2 regions of the Sporosarcina sp. P26b genome follow, and region 2 is predicted to be linked to the other one. Evidence: riboswitches for the same ligand, from Rfam matches in the RefSeq annotation. Region 2 holds a riboswitch; the other holds the start of a gene.

Region 1 (7,039 bases), on a different contig from region 2:
CGTGGCAAGGCTAATGATAGAAGAAGCGTTTCGAGAATCTTATCTCGAGACGCTTTTTTAATTGGAAATGAAACCAATTACATCAAGTGAAATACAATAGAGTAAAGCCTAGTCTGCACGTGCGATTTTTCCGAAAATACATAAGATATGATACACTAAGTTAAAGGTAAAAGGAGGGGGACTTTCCATGATACATGTTGGCCTGACTGGATGGGGAGACCATCCAAGCCTATATAATGAAAATACAGTTGCGAATAAAAAACTTGTAGATTATAGTAAACATTTTCCGATTGTTGAGCTAGATTCGACGTTTTATGCGATACAATCAAAGAAAGTAATGGATAAGTGGAATGAGGAAACGCCTGCTAATTTCCAATTTGTTGTGAAAGCGTATCAAGGCATCACAGGTCATCAGCGTGGAAAACTACCGTATGATTCTGAAGAAGAGATGTTCACACAATTTAAATTGTCGATGACGTCATTTGTCGAAGCGGGTAAGCTTGCGATGGTGCTTGTACAGTTTCCACCTTGGTTCGATTGCAAGAAGGAAAACGTCGAACGTATTCGTTATGTTCACGAACAATTACAACCGTTGCCCATTGCCGTCGAATTTCGCAATCAAACTTGGTACTCACCTGCATATCGAGAGAAGACACTGGATTTCTTGAACGGTCTAAACGTCATTCATGTCGTCTGCGATGAGCCGCAAGTGGGAGATGGAAGTGTGCCACTTGTACCGATTGCGACGGATAAAAAAGTGCTGTTACGTCTCCACGGACGGAATGATAAAGGTTGGGTCAATACGATGGGGGATAGTAAAGCATGGCGTAAAGTGCGCTATCTTTATGATTATAACAATAAAGAATTAGAGAGTATGAGTGAAATCGTCAAACATCTCGAGAAGCAAGCAGAAGAAGTTTTTGTCATTTTTAATAATAACTCTGGTCAGCATGCAGCCAAGAACGCTAAACAGTTTGCAAGTTTAGTCAACATAGAATATGGTCAGCCGCTTACGAAGCAAATGGATTTGTTTGAGGAGGATCAGTAATGGAATTTGTAGTACTCGCTTTAATTGGATTGGCATCGGGTGTAATTGGTTCCATCGCAGGCCTTGGAGGCGGAACCATTTTAGTTCCAGTGACATTGTTTGTCGGTCTGAACCTCGGCATGATTCCCGATATTACGCCGCAGAGTGTAGTCGGTTTGTCGGTCATTATGATGATCGCGAACGGACTTGGTTCGACAGTTTCATATATGAAAGTCAAAACTATTGATTATAAAAGCGCATTTCTATTTTTTGTAGCGAGTATTCCGGGCATCATAATCGGTGCGTTGATTAATAAAAACTTGAGTTTGCAATCATTTAATTTATATTTTGGTATATTGCTCATTGTTTTATCTACACTGTTATTAACAAGAAAATATTTAAAACCGATTCGATGGTTTGTTGACAATGGCAAGAAAATGAAGTTTACTGATCCGCAGGGCAAAACACATATCTATGGCTATCCAATATGGTTTGCGATTCTACTAGCATTATTCATTGGATTTACTTCGGGATTATTCGGAATTGGTGGAGGTACGATGATAGTGCCAGCCATGATTTTACTATTCTTGTTCCCACCACACGTGGCTGTCGCGACATCGATGCTCATGGTATTTTTATCAGCCATCGTCAACTCGATTTCACATATTTCACTAGGTCACGTACCATGGCTCTATACGATTCCTGTTGTGCCAGGAGCTTATTTTGGCGGGATGCTCGGAGCGTACTTAAATAGCAGAATGAAATCAGAAACTTTGGTTTTAGTCATACGCATCATTTTACTCATCTTTGGACTGCGTTCCATTTATGAAGGGATTTGGGGTTGACACTTATGAAGGAAACCGTAGCGACAATTCACATTTATCATACGAATGATGTACATAGTCATTTTGAAAACTGGCCGCAAATTCGCCATTTCCTCTCGCAGCGTAAGCAGCAAGCGGCAGACAATGGCGAAGCATGTTTTTTATTTGATATCGGAGACCATATTGACAGATCTCACCCATTCACAGAAGGAACAGAAGGTAAAGGAAATGTGGAATTATTAAATAAATCAGGATACCACGCTGTAACGATCGGCAACAATGAAGGAATCACCATGTCCAAGGAAGCGTTGAATACATTATATGAAGATGCGAATTTCGATGTAGTGCTCTGCAACTTAAAATATCAAGATGGAGAGCTGCCTCACTGGGCAAAAACGTCTAAAGTGTTTGAGACTGCAGAAGGCGTGCGTGTCGGTGTTATAGGGGCTACAGCTCCGTATTACGCGTTTTATGAACAACTAGGCTGGAGTGTTACTGAACCGCATATAGCATTACAAGAAGTAGCGCGTAACTTGCGCCCTCAATGTGATGTGATTGTTTGCCTCTCCCATTTAGGTATTCATGAAGATCGTCTGCTAGCTGAACAATGCCCAGAAATTGATGTTATTTTGGGCGGCCATACACATCATTTATTGCAAAACGGTGAATGGTTTGATGACACATTGATCGCGGCTGCTGAAAAGTTCGGTCATTATGTCGGACATGTGCAAGTAGATGTGGACCGCATGACGAATCAAGTGATTCATATGAAAGCAGAAGTGTTCCCAACGCAAATGATGGAAATGTCCGAAGAAGACATAAAACAGGTGAATGATTTATTTGCTGAAGGGGAAGAAACTTTACAAGTCCCGGTATTTTATAATCCTTCACCGTTATCACAGCGTTTAACAGGAGATAGTCCATTATCTTCACTGTTTGGTCGGGCGTTACTCGACTATTTGGATGCTGACTGTGCATTATTTAATGCAGGGATTTTCCTTGGTAGTCTAGAGGAAGGATGGATTACAAAAGGTGACTTACATTCCTTATTACCGCATCCCATCAATCCATGTCTTGTTCATTTAGATGGGGCAGAACTGCTGACAATCTACGAGCAATCGCTTGATCCAAAGTGGACAGAGCTTCCAATCAAGGGGCTTGGTTTCCGTGGTACATTAATGGGCAGCATGATTCATGAGCATTTATATGTCAATCATGAAGGGCAATTATTCGCCGGAAATCGATTAGTGAAGCCTGGGGAAAACTACACACTGGCGACGCTTGATATGTTCACGTTCGGCTTTTTCTATCCTTTATTAAAAGAAGCAAAGAAAGAATATGTCATGCCGGAAATGCTTCGTGATGTACTCGGTTGGTACGGCAGAAAATATTTCAATGAACGCTAGTTATGTATGCCTCCTACTTCGCATAATGTGATGTAGGAGGCGTTTTTATGCGGTTTTATACGAATCAAAAACGGCCAAAGAGACACCATTATGGCAAAACCATACTACGATTTGTCATCCCAACCGTTTTAGTAGGGGTGGCGATATTTTTCTATACCGTCAACAAACAACTAACGCCGATCTATACACAGTACGCCGAAGTGCAAACCCAGAAAATAGCCAGTCACGTCATCAGCCAGGCAATCAATAATCGATCTACCAGTGTCTATGATGTCAATGAAATTATTGAAAACGTCCCCGACGATACAACCGACACGGTGACGACGAAGTTCAATGCAGAAATCATTAGCCAAGTTATGTCCGAAATACATCAGCTCGTAGAAGATCATCTAGAGCGAGCAGAGGGCGGAGATCTGGATATGCTACCGCCACTTGGCGATCTTGAATACAATCCCGATCGTATGCAAAAGGAACAGGGCATCGTGTTTTTTGTTCCACTTGGGCAAGCAACCAATATTCCCTTAATTGGTAACTTGGGTCCAAAAATTCCTATCCGTTTCCATGTTGTAGGGGATGTACATGCAAATGTTGAAACTGATATACGAGAATTCGGTATTAACAATGCTTATGTAGAAGTAAATTTATTGTTGAAAGTGAATGTACAGATCATCGTTCCATTAGCGACAAGCAAGAGTGTCGTAGAGCAGAAAATCCCTATCGCTATTGGCTTGATTAGAGGGAAGGTACCGCAAATTTATTCGAAAGGGGAGCAAATGCCAGCACAAATCGAGGTTCCACTTGAGAAGACCGAGTAAAAGGGTGTTGTGAACGATGTCGATTATTGCTACACTAAGTACAGAAGAATATCGAGACTTACGTAGAGGCTGCATTGTTTATAAGTACCTAGCGAGAGAGTGACGTCTATGACCGCGAGTGAAAGGAAGCAATGCCGAAGTTTGAGAAGAGTCTGCTTCTCAAGTTGGGGTCATTTCAAAGAGGAATGACACTGTCATACAGCGACAAATGTATGGAGAGCTACAATAGCCAATTGAACTATGATTTATTAACATATTGCTTGTTCAACTGGCCAGCCGACTCCTACACGTGCGTTAGTACTTGTGGAGTGGGCTATTTTTGTGGGGAAAATTCAGAAATACAAAATATTGTCAGCATTCCACTCTTCGAAAGATCTTCTGCATTTCGATATTATCTAGCAACTTGAAAGAGGAGGAATTACAATGATCGGAACGTGGGTCTCTATTTTGCCTCCTATTATCGCCATCGTGATGGTGTTAGCGACGAGGAGAGTATTATTATCATTAGGAGCGGGAATTGTTACAGCAGCTTTACTTTTAGCGAACTTTGCTCCGTTCGAGACACTAAAAGGTGTATGGAGAGCCATGACAGTTTCATTTTGGGATGGCGGACTCAATACGTATAATATATTTATTATGTTATTTCTATTATTACTAGGTGTCATTACGGCATTTGTTAGTCTATCCGGAGGAAGTGCAGCATTTGCGCGCTGGGCTGTCACGCGTATTCGTACAAAACGTGGCGCAAAGCTACTGACAATGGCGCTCGGTATTGCCATATTTGTAGACGATTACTTCAATGCATTGGCAGTTGGCCAGATTGCAAGACCTATTACGGATCAGCATAAGATCTCTCGTGCAAAACTAGCATATTTCATTGATTCTACGTCAGCACCTATCTGTGTCGTGTCACCTATATCCAGTTGGGGCGCGTTTTTGATTGGACAACTAGCACTTATTTTAGGTACGACAGCAGCGGTCAGCTATTCACCGTTGACTGCATTCGTCATGATGGCGCCGATGAATTTTTATGTCATCGCGACATTGTCCATGGTCTTCTTCTTCGCTTGGACGAATAATGACTTCTTTGAAATGAAGAAGCATGAAGATCGTGCCATGAATGAAGGCGAACTGTTTGACCAAAATAAAGAAATACCTGGTCAGCTAAAGGAAGAATTTCCAGAGCATACACACGGTAAAGTACGTGATTTAGTTGCGCCAATCGTGACATTGATTGTGGTAACGCTTGGCATGATGATTTATACGGGTTATAAAGAAGCAGGTATCTTTGATATTTGGGCTATCTTCGAAAACACGGATGTACCGTTCTCCTTGGTAATTGGTGGTACTACAGCTACATTACTAGCTATGTTGTTATATACACTACAAATGAAAGAGAACGAAACAGCAAGCGTTTCATGGATGGGACGCGCATTTGTAAGTGGTGTAAAAGCGATGATGCCTGCGATTTTAATCTTAATCTTCGCTTGGGGATTGACGGAACTTATTGCATCGCTTGATACAGGACTATTCCTTTCTACAATGGTAGAGCAATTGAATATTCCGGTCGCATTCCTTCCAGTACTGATTTTCGTATTAGCGGGATTAATGGCATTTTCAACAGGTACGTCATGGGGGTCGTTTGGTATCTTGATGCCGATCGCAGGGACGATCATGGTCAATGCAGCACCTGAACTATTATTACCAGCGTTAGCAGCAGTTCTTGCAGGTGCGGTATTCGGAGATCATTGTTCACCGATTTCCGATACAACCATCTTATCTTCCACTGGGGCAGGTTGTAATCACATGGATCACGTCTCTACACAATTGCCTTACGCACTCGTTGCTGCGAGTGTTTCAGCGATTGGTTATATTGTTCTAGGAATTACTGGTTCAGTTTGGATTGGACTCGTAGCAGTTATTATTATGTTGATAGTTTTATTCACATACTGGAACGCAAAAGGAAAACAACGCGCTGCGCGAATAGCATAATTTTACAGTTTGGACTAAGGGTGAAGAATACTTCATTCTTAGTCCAAATTTGTTTTGACATCTACTATTCTGCTGTTTATACTAAATATACGGAACTAGAGTTTTCAGAATATATCGAATGGTAACAAGTTTTGTGAAATAACAAAAAGAGAGGAGAGTGTTTAATGGAAACACGCTCACAATGGGGAACAAGGGCCGGTTTTATATTGGCTGCAATCGGGTCGGCTGTCGGACTCGGAAATATCTGGCGCTTTCCTTATGTCGCCTATGAAAATGGCGGTGGCGCATTCTTTATCCCGTACTTATTTGCACTTTTAACAGCGGGTATCCCGATTCTGATCATGGAATTTACAATTGGTCATAAATATCGTGGATCCGCACCTCTTTCATTCTTCCGTTTAAATGGTAAGAAGGCAGAGTTCTTAGGATGGTGGGGGATTTTCGTTTCGTTCGTTATCTCCACTTACTATGCCGTGATCATTGCATGGGCAATGAAATACACGATCTATTCATTTAACTTATCTTGGGGGAAAGAACCGGAAGCATTCTTCTTCGGTGACGTTCTGAAATTAGCGGATAACCCAGGAGATGTCGGGGGGATTGTAGGAGGCGTAGCATTGCCACTACTATTCGTCTGGATTATTTGTTACATTATCTTGATCGGTGGAGTCAAGAAAGGGATCGAGTTGGCGAACCGAATATTTATTCCTGTTCTATTCCTTCTATTCTTATTCGTCGTCATCCGTGCCATCACACTTGACGGAGCTATGGTAGGACTTGATGCATTCTTTAAACCGGATGTCGATAAATTATTGAATCCGCGCGTATGGGTTGCTGCATATGGACATATCTTCTTCAGTTTATCGATTGCCTTTGCGATTATGATTACGTATTCTAGTTATTTGCCGAAGAAATCGGATATTACGAATAACGCATTCATCACAGGTTTTGCGAACTCTTCTGTTGAGTTATTAG
Region 2 (7,039 bases):
AACTCGGAACTAAATGCATCTCTTTCGGCTAATTCGTGTAAGTCTTGTGTAGACGAAATGATTAGTTGAACAGGGAAATCTTCTGGAGCTTGTTTTAGAAACTCCAATAATTTCATTTGTGTATTCATAGATAAAGCATCTATATCTTGTAAATAAAGCGTGCTTGGTTTTCCGGAATGGAGGATTCCATGTGGGCTGAAAAGTTGTTCTTCTATATTTTTCGATGCTTGGACTTTGCAATATATAGTTGTAAATGGTTTGGATGCGATCGGACTTAACTGATGGATACTTTCTGCAAATGCGTTTTTACCCGTTCCTTTTTCACCGGACAATAAAACGACAGCTTGTGTTCGAGCGGCAGTCCGAGCTTTTCTCTTTAAGTCGGATATCGCTTCGCTCGTCCCTATAATTTGATTGAGACTGGAAAAGCCTTCAGGAGATAGGGGAGGAAGTTCAGTATCAGCCATAATTTTCTGTAGTTGTAACCGCTCATAAATGCGATAAATGTCTGAAACGCCTTCGAAAATCAACATACCGATTGCTGCGACTACTTTCCCGTTTTTCCAAATGGGAATGCGGTGAACGACCATATCTTGCCCTTGAATATTTTGAAGAACGCCTCTTTCTGGCATGCCTTTCTGCACGGTTTCATGTAGATTTGTATTTTCAATTACTTCTGTGACATGTCGTCCAATTGCCTCTGATCTAGGGATACCGGTGAATTTACTATAAGCCTCATTGAATTCGATGATCGTACCCAATTCATCGACCACAGCAATTCCTTCATACGCTTTTTCCAGAATGACCGTTAAAATATCAGAGACCTTTTCATTTTTTATATAACTTTCCATCAATGCCGATAGCCCTTTGACGATTTCTTTTTGAGTTAACAAACCCATGAGGATGCCTTGTTTATTATTTACAACATAGACATTTGTATTGTCTGGATCGAAAGGGAGTTCATTCAATAATGTATGTTCGTCTATTGTAGCTACTTGCATAAGTACTATATGCTCTAGTGTTGTGTGCTTATTACGGCCATTGACGAATGCTTCGAGTATGTGTTCAGCAGTAATGATACCGACCGGCTTATATTGTGGATCAACGATAGGGAGAAACTCGATTTTCAATTCCTTCAGTACTTTAGCTGCTTCTAGCAACGTCTGATCTAGTTGGATAACTGGGGGATTTTCATTCATCCAATTCGCTACAGACATCCACTTTTTATCATTTTCCAACTGTATGAGTGTATTAATAAAAGAATCGTTAAACATAAAAGCCTCCATGATGTATCTATTTTCATCGATTATTACACAGTATAACGCATCTATTACATAGTTTGTACTGAGTTCGTTTTGAAGGGAGATACGTATCTTAAACAGGCTTTTACTTGTAGATGCAAAAAGCTGCCTCAGAAAATCTACAAGTAGTAGTTTTTTGAGGCAGCGTATTTTCTATTCGTTACTATTACAATCCAATCGTCGCATTGTCTTCAAGGGCTAACAATTCCTTCAAAGCCGCCACTTCGTTTTCAGGCAAAGCGATCATCGGTAAACGAACTCCGCCGACTGGTATGCCCAGTAAATTCAACGCAGCCTTTGTTGGAGAAGGGTTAGGTGCAGCAAACATCGCTTTCATGATTGGCAATAAACCACGGTAGATTTCCGCTGCTTGCTTTGTGTTACCCGTTTTAAAGTTCTGTACCATCTCTTGCATTTCGTTTCCTATAATATGCGCTGAAACCGACACAATGCCTGTTCCACCGATGGCTAATACAGGAAGTGTAGAAGCATCGTCACCTGTATAGACAAAGAACTCATCGCCCGTATGTTCAATTATGGCTGCAACGGCTTCTAGATCGCCGCTTGCTTCTTTAATGGACGTAATATTCGACACATCGTTAGCCAACCGAATAACGGTTTCTGGCAACATATTGACTGCACTACGACCCGGGATATTATATAGCATGACAGGTAATGTCGTAGTTTGCGCAATCGTCTTGAAGTGCTGGTAGAGTCCTTCCTGACAAGGCTTGTTGTAGTAAGGGACGACCAGCATAATTCCATCGACACCGGTTTCTTCCGCTTGGATCGTCAAATCGATAGATTCTCTCGTGCTATTCGTTCCGGTTCCAGCAATGACAGGTGCTCTGCCTGCTACGGTTTGGACAGTGAACTTGAATAGTTCCACTTTCTCTTCTGCTGTAAGCGTAGGCGATTCTCCTGTCGTGCCTGCAATGACTAATGCGTCTGTTCCATTGGCTAGTAAGTGATTGATTAGATTTTTCGTTGCTGGGTAATCGATGTCTCCTCTTTCATCAAACGGAGTTACCATCGCTGTCATAACTGATCCAAAATTCATTATTCTCCACATCCTATCATTTTATTAAAAAACATAGAGGTGGGGGCGATACGTAAGTGAACGCAAAAAGCAACAACGAGGGCTCGCTGTTGCGTTGAAATAATGAATTATTTCTTTGCACGAGATAGCCCACCATACAGTTTCCCATATGACAATCCTGCACTTGTTCAGTCCAGAATCAGCTTGGAGATCATGAGTGTCTCGCAGCTTCGGCAAATTCCCCTTTCAACAATCTTCACAGAACCTCATGATTCTCTGATTGTGTACTAATGGTTTTTGCGCCTCTATCCTTATTTCCGAATTATCGAAATAAGTGAAAGTTTAATTACCCCTACTGTACTTGGTATGTATGAAGAATGCAACCATTACTTTTCTATGGAGATAAGGAACATACGAATTTTGACTAATTTTATTAATATGGAATTACCTGTAGTCCTATTCGTTTCTAGGAGGTAGAATGGACTAAAGTCATCTATTCCATGCAACGATTGATGGATTGAAAATATGAACTTTATTAGGAAAGAGGGATGTTGTGAAGAAAAGTAGTTTACGTTGTCTACTGTTGGTACTGGTGTTTCTTGGATTCATTAATACTGAACCTATACATAGTAATGCGCAGTCACCGGTTACAGAGTTGTTGGTGGAATACGCAGAAGATGTCCGAATGACTTTTAGTGAAGAAGTGGAGATGCAAGTGGAAACGCGCAAGAGGATTTCTGATGAAGTGGAGTTATGGAGTTTGACAAAAGATGCGGACGTTGAAGCACTTCATCTCCAGTTGCAAGAGGATCCTGCTATCGCATATGTCGAGCTGAATGCAGAACGTGAAATGGCAGCAGACATCGTCGATCCTGGATTGAATGCTCAATGGTGGATATCACATGTTCGTCCGGAAATGATCTGGTCGCGTGTAGCAGAACAAAGGAAATCGATTAGTGTCGCAGTGATTGATTCAGGTATGGATACTAGACATATTGATTTGGAAAAAAGAGTTCTAACGGATGGCTATAACTTCTATGATAGTAGTACGGATGTTTTTGATGTAACTGGACACGGTACGAAAGTGGCAGGGGTAATTGCTGCTGAATATGGAAATGGCATAGGGGTCACAGGAATTGTAGGTCCATATGACGTGAAGATTTTACCTTTAAAAGTATTTGGCGAAGGAAATAAAACAAAGACTTCCTATATAGTGGCGGCCATTAATTATGCTGTTGCATATGATGTAGATGTCATTAACTTGAGCTTGGGTGGAGATTTGAAGTCAGATATAGAAAACAACGCGATCCAGCAAGCGATCAGGGCTGGAATAACGGTTGTGGCTGCGGCGGGAAATAAAGCAGAGGAAGGGAATCCACTGTTTTATCCCGCTTCCTACGACAATGTGATTTCTGTCGGTTCCGTGGATCAGTTGAATCAGCACGTGAAATCTTCTAATTACAATAACAGTCTAACTTTGGTGGCTCCAGGTACATCAATTTACACTACAAGCCCCAACCATGGATTTACTATGGGTGAGGGCACGTCGTTTTCCTCACCGATTGTGGCGGGAGCGGTGGCTATGTATAAATCGTTGCAACCAAATACCACACCGCAACAAATGAAAAACTTGCTGGAAGATACTGCGATGCCATTAGGTGGTTTGAATACACCTGCTTACTTCGGTTCAGGTTTACTGAATCTACGAGCATTGCATGACAGACTTCCGCCTAAAATAGTTCCAGTTGAACGAGTAGAATTGAATACGGAAGCTGTGACACTGGATTTGTCATTGGGCTATGCAACGAGTGAAGCAAAGGCTATTTCCGTAGAAAAAAAACAGTTAGCTGAGTTTGCTTCGTATGAAATGGAGCCGAACGATACAATTTCCCAAGCTAATCCTTTTTTAAATGAGAACTATGAAACTATGAGGGGAAGAATAAACAAAACTTCTAAGGACATAGATTTTTATGAATTAGTAAGGGATGAGCCAGGGATGCTTGATGTTGAAATATATTGGACAAAAGGTTATTCGCAAGATGGTTCTGATAATCAATTTTTAAATGTAGATTTATATGATGAAAAAAAGAAATGGGTTGCAAAAGCTGATTATCAAGAGTTGGCTAACGGTAGAAAAGGATTAGCTATGAAAGTAGAGTTGCAAGAAGGTTACTATTATATGAAGGTTCATCAAGAATCATCATATAACGAAAGATTTGTGGAACAGGAATATGAAATATCGAGTATCTTTATCCCGGAATATAGTGATGTAGAAATTCCTGATATTATATTGGACGAAGTGTCTATGAAAAGAGGAGATAGAGAATACTTTTTGAACGAAGAGGATAACCTCGTGGAGTGGAAATCATCTAATCCGGAAGTAGCTTACGTGGACTACGATGGGATGGTGGTAGCGAATTATCCGGGAAGTGCGACCATCACGCTTTATATTGGAAACGCTAGGAAAATCCTGCCCGTATATGTGGTAGATACAACGATCGAAGCAAAGTTTACAATTTCCGCAAAGGTTTTTCCTTATAACGCAAAGGATCAAAGAATTATATGGTCGTCATCAGACCCTTCCATAGCAGAAGTCGATCAGAATGGTGTAGTTACAGCGAAAAGTGTGGGTACCGTATTCGTCACAGCTAGAGCACGATTAGGTGGAGTGGCGGAAATTGCGACTGTACATGTTGTCAGAAACGGCAAAGGGTATGAATTTACAAGCGATTTTACAAATCCAGACGTCCCCATGGATAAAGTTTTCGGGGTCACCTTTACTCAGCCATTATCTCCGTTTAAAGATTATAGCCAAGATATTGTGATTTCCAGAAAATCAAATGGTGTAGGGCGTGTGAAAAGTTTTACTGCCAAAGTAAATCCCCTGAACTATAATCAACTACTGATTGAGCCAAATCAGTTCTGGCAGGAAGGTTATCATTATCTAACAGTGACAAAAAACGTTCAAAATACTAATTATCTTTCATTACGTAAGGAAAGTAGAATTATGTTTTATTCCTACTATAAGTAAATTAACGTTTATCAGAAGAGTCCTCCTACTGGGGGGCTCTTCTGTCTTTCCATGCCAAACCCTGTAAAAACCTGTCACCCCATGTATGCAAGACGTCCCATTCCTCCGACAATTCATGGCCCAGTATTGTGTTAGACCCCAAAAAGTGCTATCTTATCAGTATAATAGCCTGAGAGTAGACTGGGCTTTTCTTGCTTGATTGAGAATTACATATGTTTTTTCGAAAAGGGGAATTCGATGAGTACTATACATGAGTCCGCGGATAACAGGCCGGAAGAGTTGCAGCGTATATTGGATAAGGAATTATTGCAGCTAGAGAAAATAACTATTGAAGATTTTGAAGTAGATCCTATTGAGAAGCCGGTTACGCAAGAAGATTTGAAGCAGTTTCAGCAATTCACATCAACGAGTTTCCGGTCGCTAGAAGAATTGCTTGAGAGCAATCAAGCCGTCTTGCCGGTTGATGAAGCGATTACTCGTTTGCAGGATGAAGCGTTTGAAGACCGTGTACATATGGCGAAACGGGCAGTAGAGATCTTTACATTATTCGAAGACGTACGTCAGACGGTGGACCCGGAGTCGATCGATTTGATCGCGCAATTGGATACCGTAATCGATCAAGCGCATCATTTGCTTGAGGACATGGGTATACAAGAGTTACCGGTGTTTGATGAATATTTCGATGAAAGCTTTATGGAAGCGGTCGGCACTATACCTGCTGAAGAAGCGCCAGGAATTGAGCGATTTAAAGTAGCGGCTGTATTCCGCAGAGCCTTTTCAATAGAAGGACAAGTTATTCAAGATGCATTCGTGAAAACAGTTACGTAAAAGGGGGAACGTGTATGACAAGCATTACAATGGATCAATGGCTCAGTCACTGCGTCCGCCCATTAAGTAGGTGGAGGTGATTCGATGAGTTCATTCACTAACATTCCTATGTTGATTCAGCAAATGCAACAAGAGATACGCCAGAAGCGTTACACGATGGCGCTTGATACGATCCGAGAACTTGAAAAACTTAGTGTGAACCGAAAGCAGATACTGTGGCATAAAGCTTTGCTTGAGAGTAAAGTCGGCAATCTGCATGTAGCATTAGCGTACTTGAAGGAACTCGATAGCGAGGAGCCTCATTTCGCCAAGCTGGAAGAAGTGATTCTTAGTAATTGGGACACCTATACAAAGGTGATCGCTGAGTATAACTACGCTGTATCTGAAATTGAATTGGGCTATACCGGAAATATCCTACATATAGTAGATAACGCCATGGAAATGGCAGGAAAAATGCCGATTCCAATTGAATTATATCGTATGAAAACCATTCTGGTGGCACGTTATGAAGCAGGTACACTATCACGCTATACGGTTGGATTACCTTTGCATGTTCTCGACGATCCGACTATCAAACGTGTCGTGGCGGCAGAACCTCCACGTCCGGATATTGCGCGTCCAGTACCAAAACCGAAGCCGAAACGCAAGCTGAAAAAGGGTGCAGCGGCTTTATTCGCGGGCATTGCAACGGTTTTATTAGTCTTCGTAATATGGTTAATTGCCAACTTACTGGCACAGCCCGATACAGCTAGTGATTTGCCGACTACTGTGCCGGTTGAGAAACCAGCCATAACAGAGACTGAACCGGTGAAAGAAGAGCCAGTAGAAGTGCCTGATACA

What was found. A riboswitch is a leader RNA that binds a small molecule or an ion and turns the genes downstream of it on or off. The one in region 2 is predicted to bind lysine.
Region 1: linked by a shared signal. The riboswitch ahead of CSV69_RS12395 (Na+/H+ antiporter NhaC family protein) and the one ahead of dapA (4-hydroxy-tetrahydrodipicolinate synthase) in region 2 are both predicted to bind lysine.

Annotation. Positions count from the first base shown of each region.
Region 1 covers NZ_PDYW01000016.1:16,160-23,198, forward strand. Annotated here, with positions in the region: gene CSV69_RS12370 (rhodanese-like domain-containing protein) at 1-14, shown strand, start outside; gene CSV69_RS12375 (DUF72 domain-containing protein) at 188-1,048, shown strand; gene CSV69_RS12380 (sulfite exporter TauE/SafE family protein) at 1,048-1,872, shown strand; gene CSV69_RS12385 (bifunctional metallophosphatase/5'-nucleotidase) at 1,878-3,257, shown strand; gene yunB (sporulation protein YunB) at 3,305-4,072, shown strand; lysine riboswitch at 4,128-4,303, shown strand; gene CSV69_RS12395 (Na+/H+ antiporter NhaC family protein) at 4,496-6,064, shown strand; gene CSV69_RS12400 (sodium-dependent transporter) at 6,229-7,039, shown strand, end outside.
Region 2 covers NZ_PDYW01000006.1:18,559-25,597, forward strand. Annotated here, with positions in the region: gene CSV69_RS07915 (sigma 54-interacting transcriptional regulator) at 1-1,274, opposite strand, end outside; gene dapA (4-hydroxy-tetrahydrodipicolinate synthase) at 1,468-2,361, opposite strand; lysine riboswitch at 2,479-2,656, opposite strand; gene CSV69_RS07925 (S8 family serine peptidase) at 2,894-5,371, shown strand; gene grpE (nucleotide exchange factor GrpE) at 5,609-6,199, shown strand; gene CSV69_RS07935 (tetratricopeptide repeat protein) at 6,284-7,039, shown strand, end outside.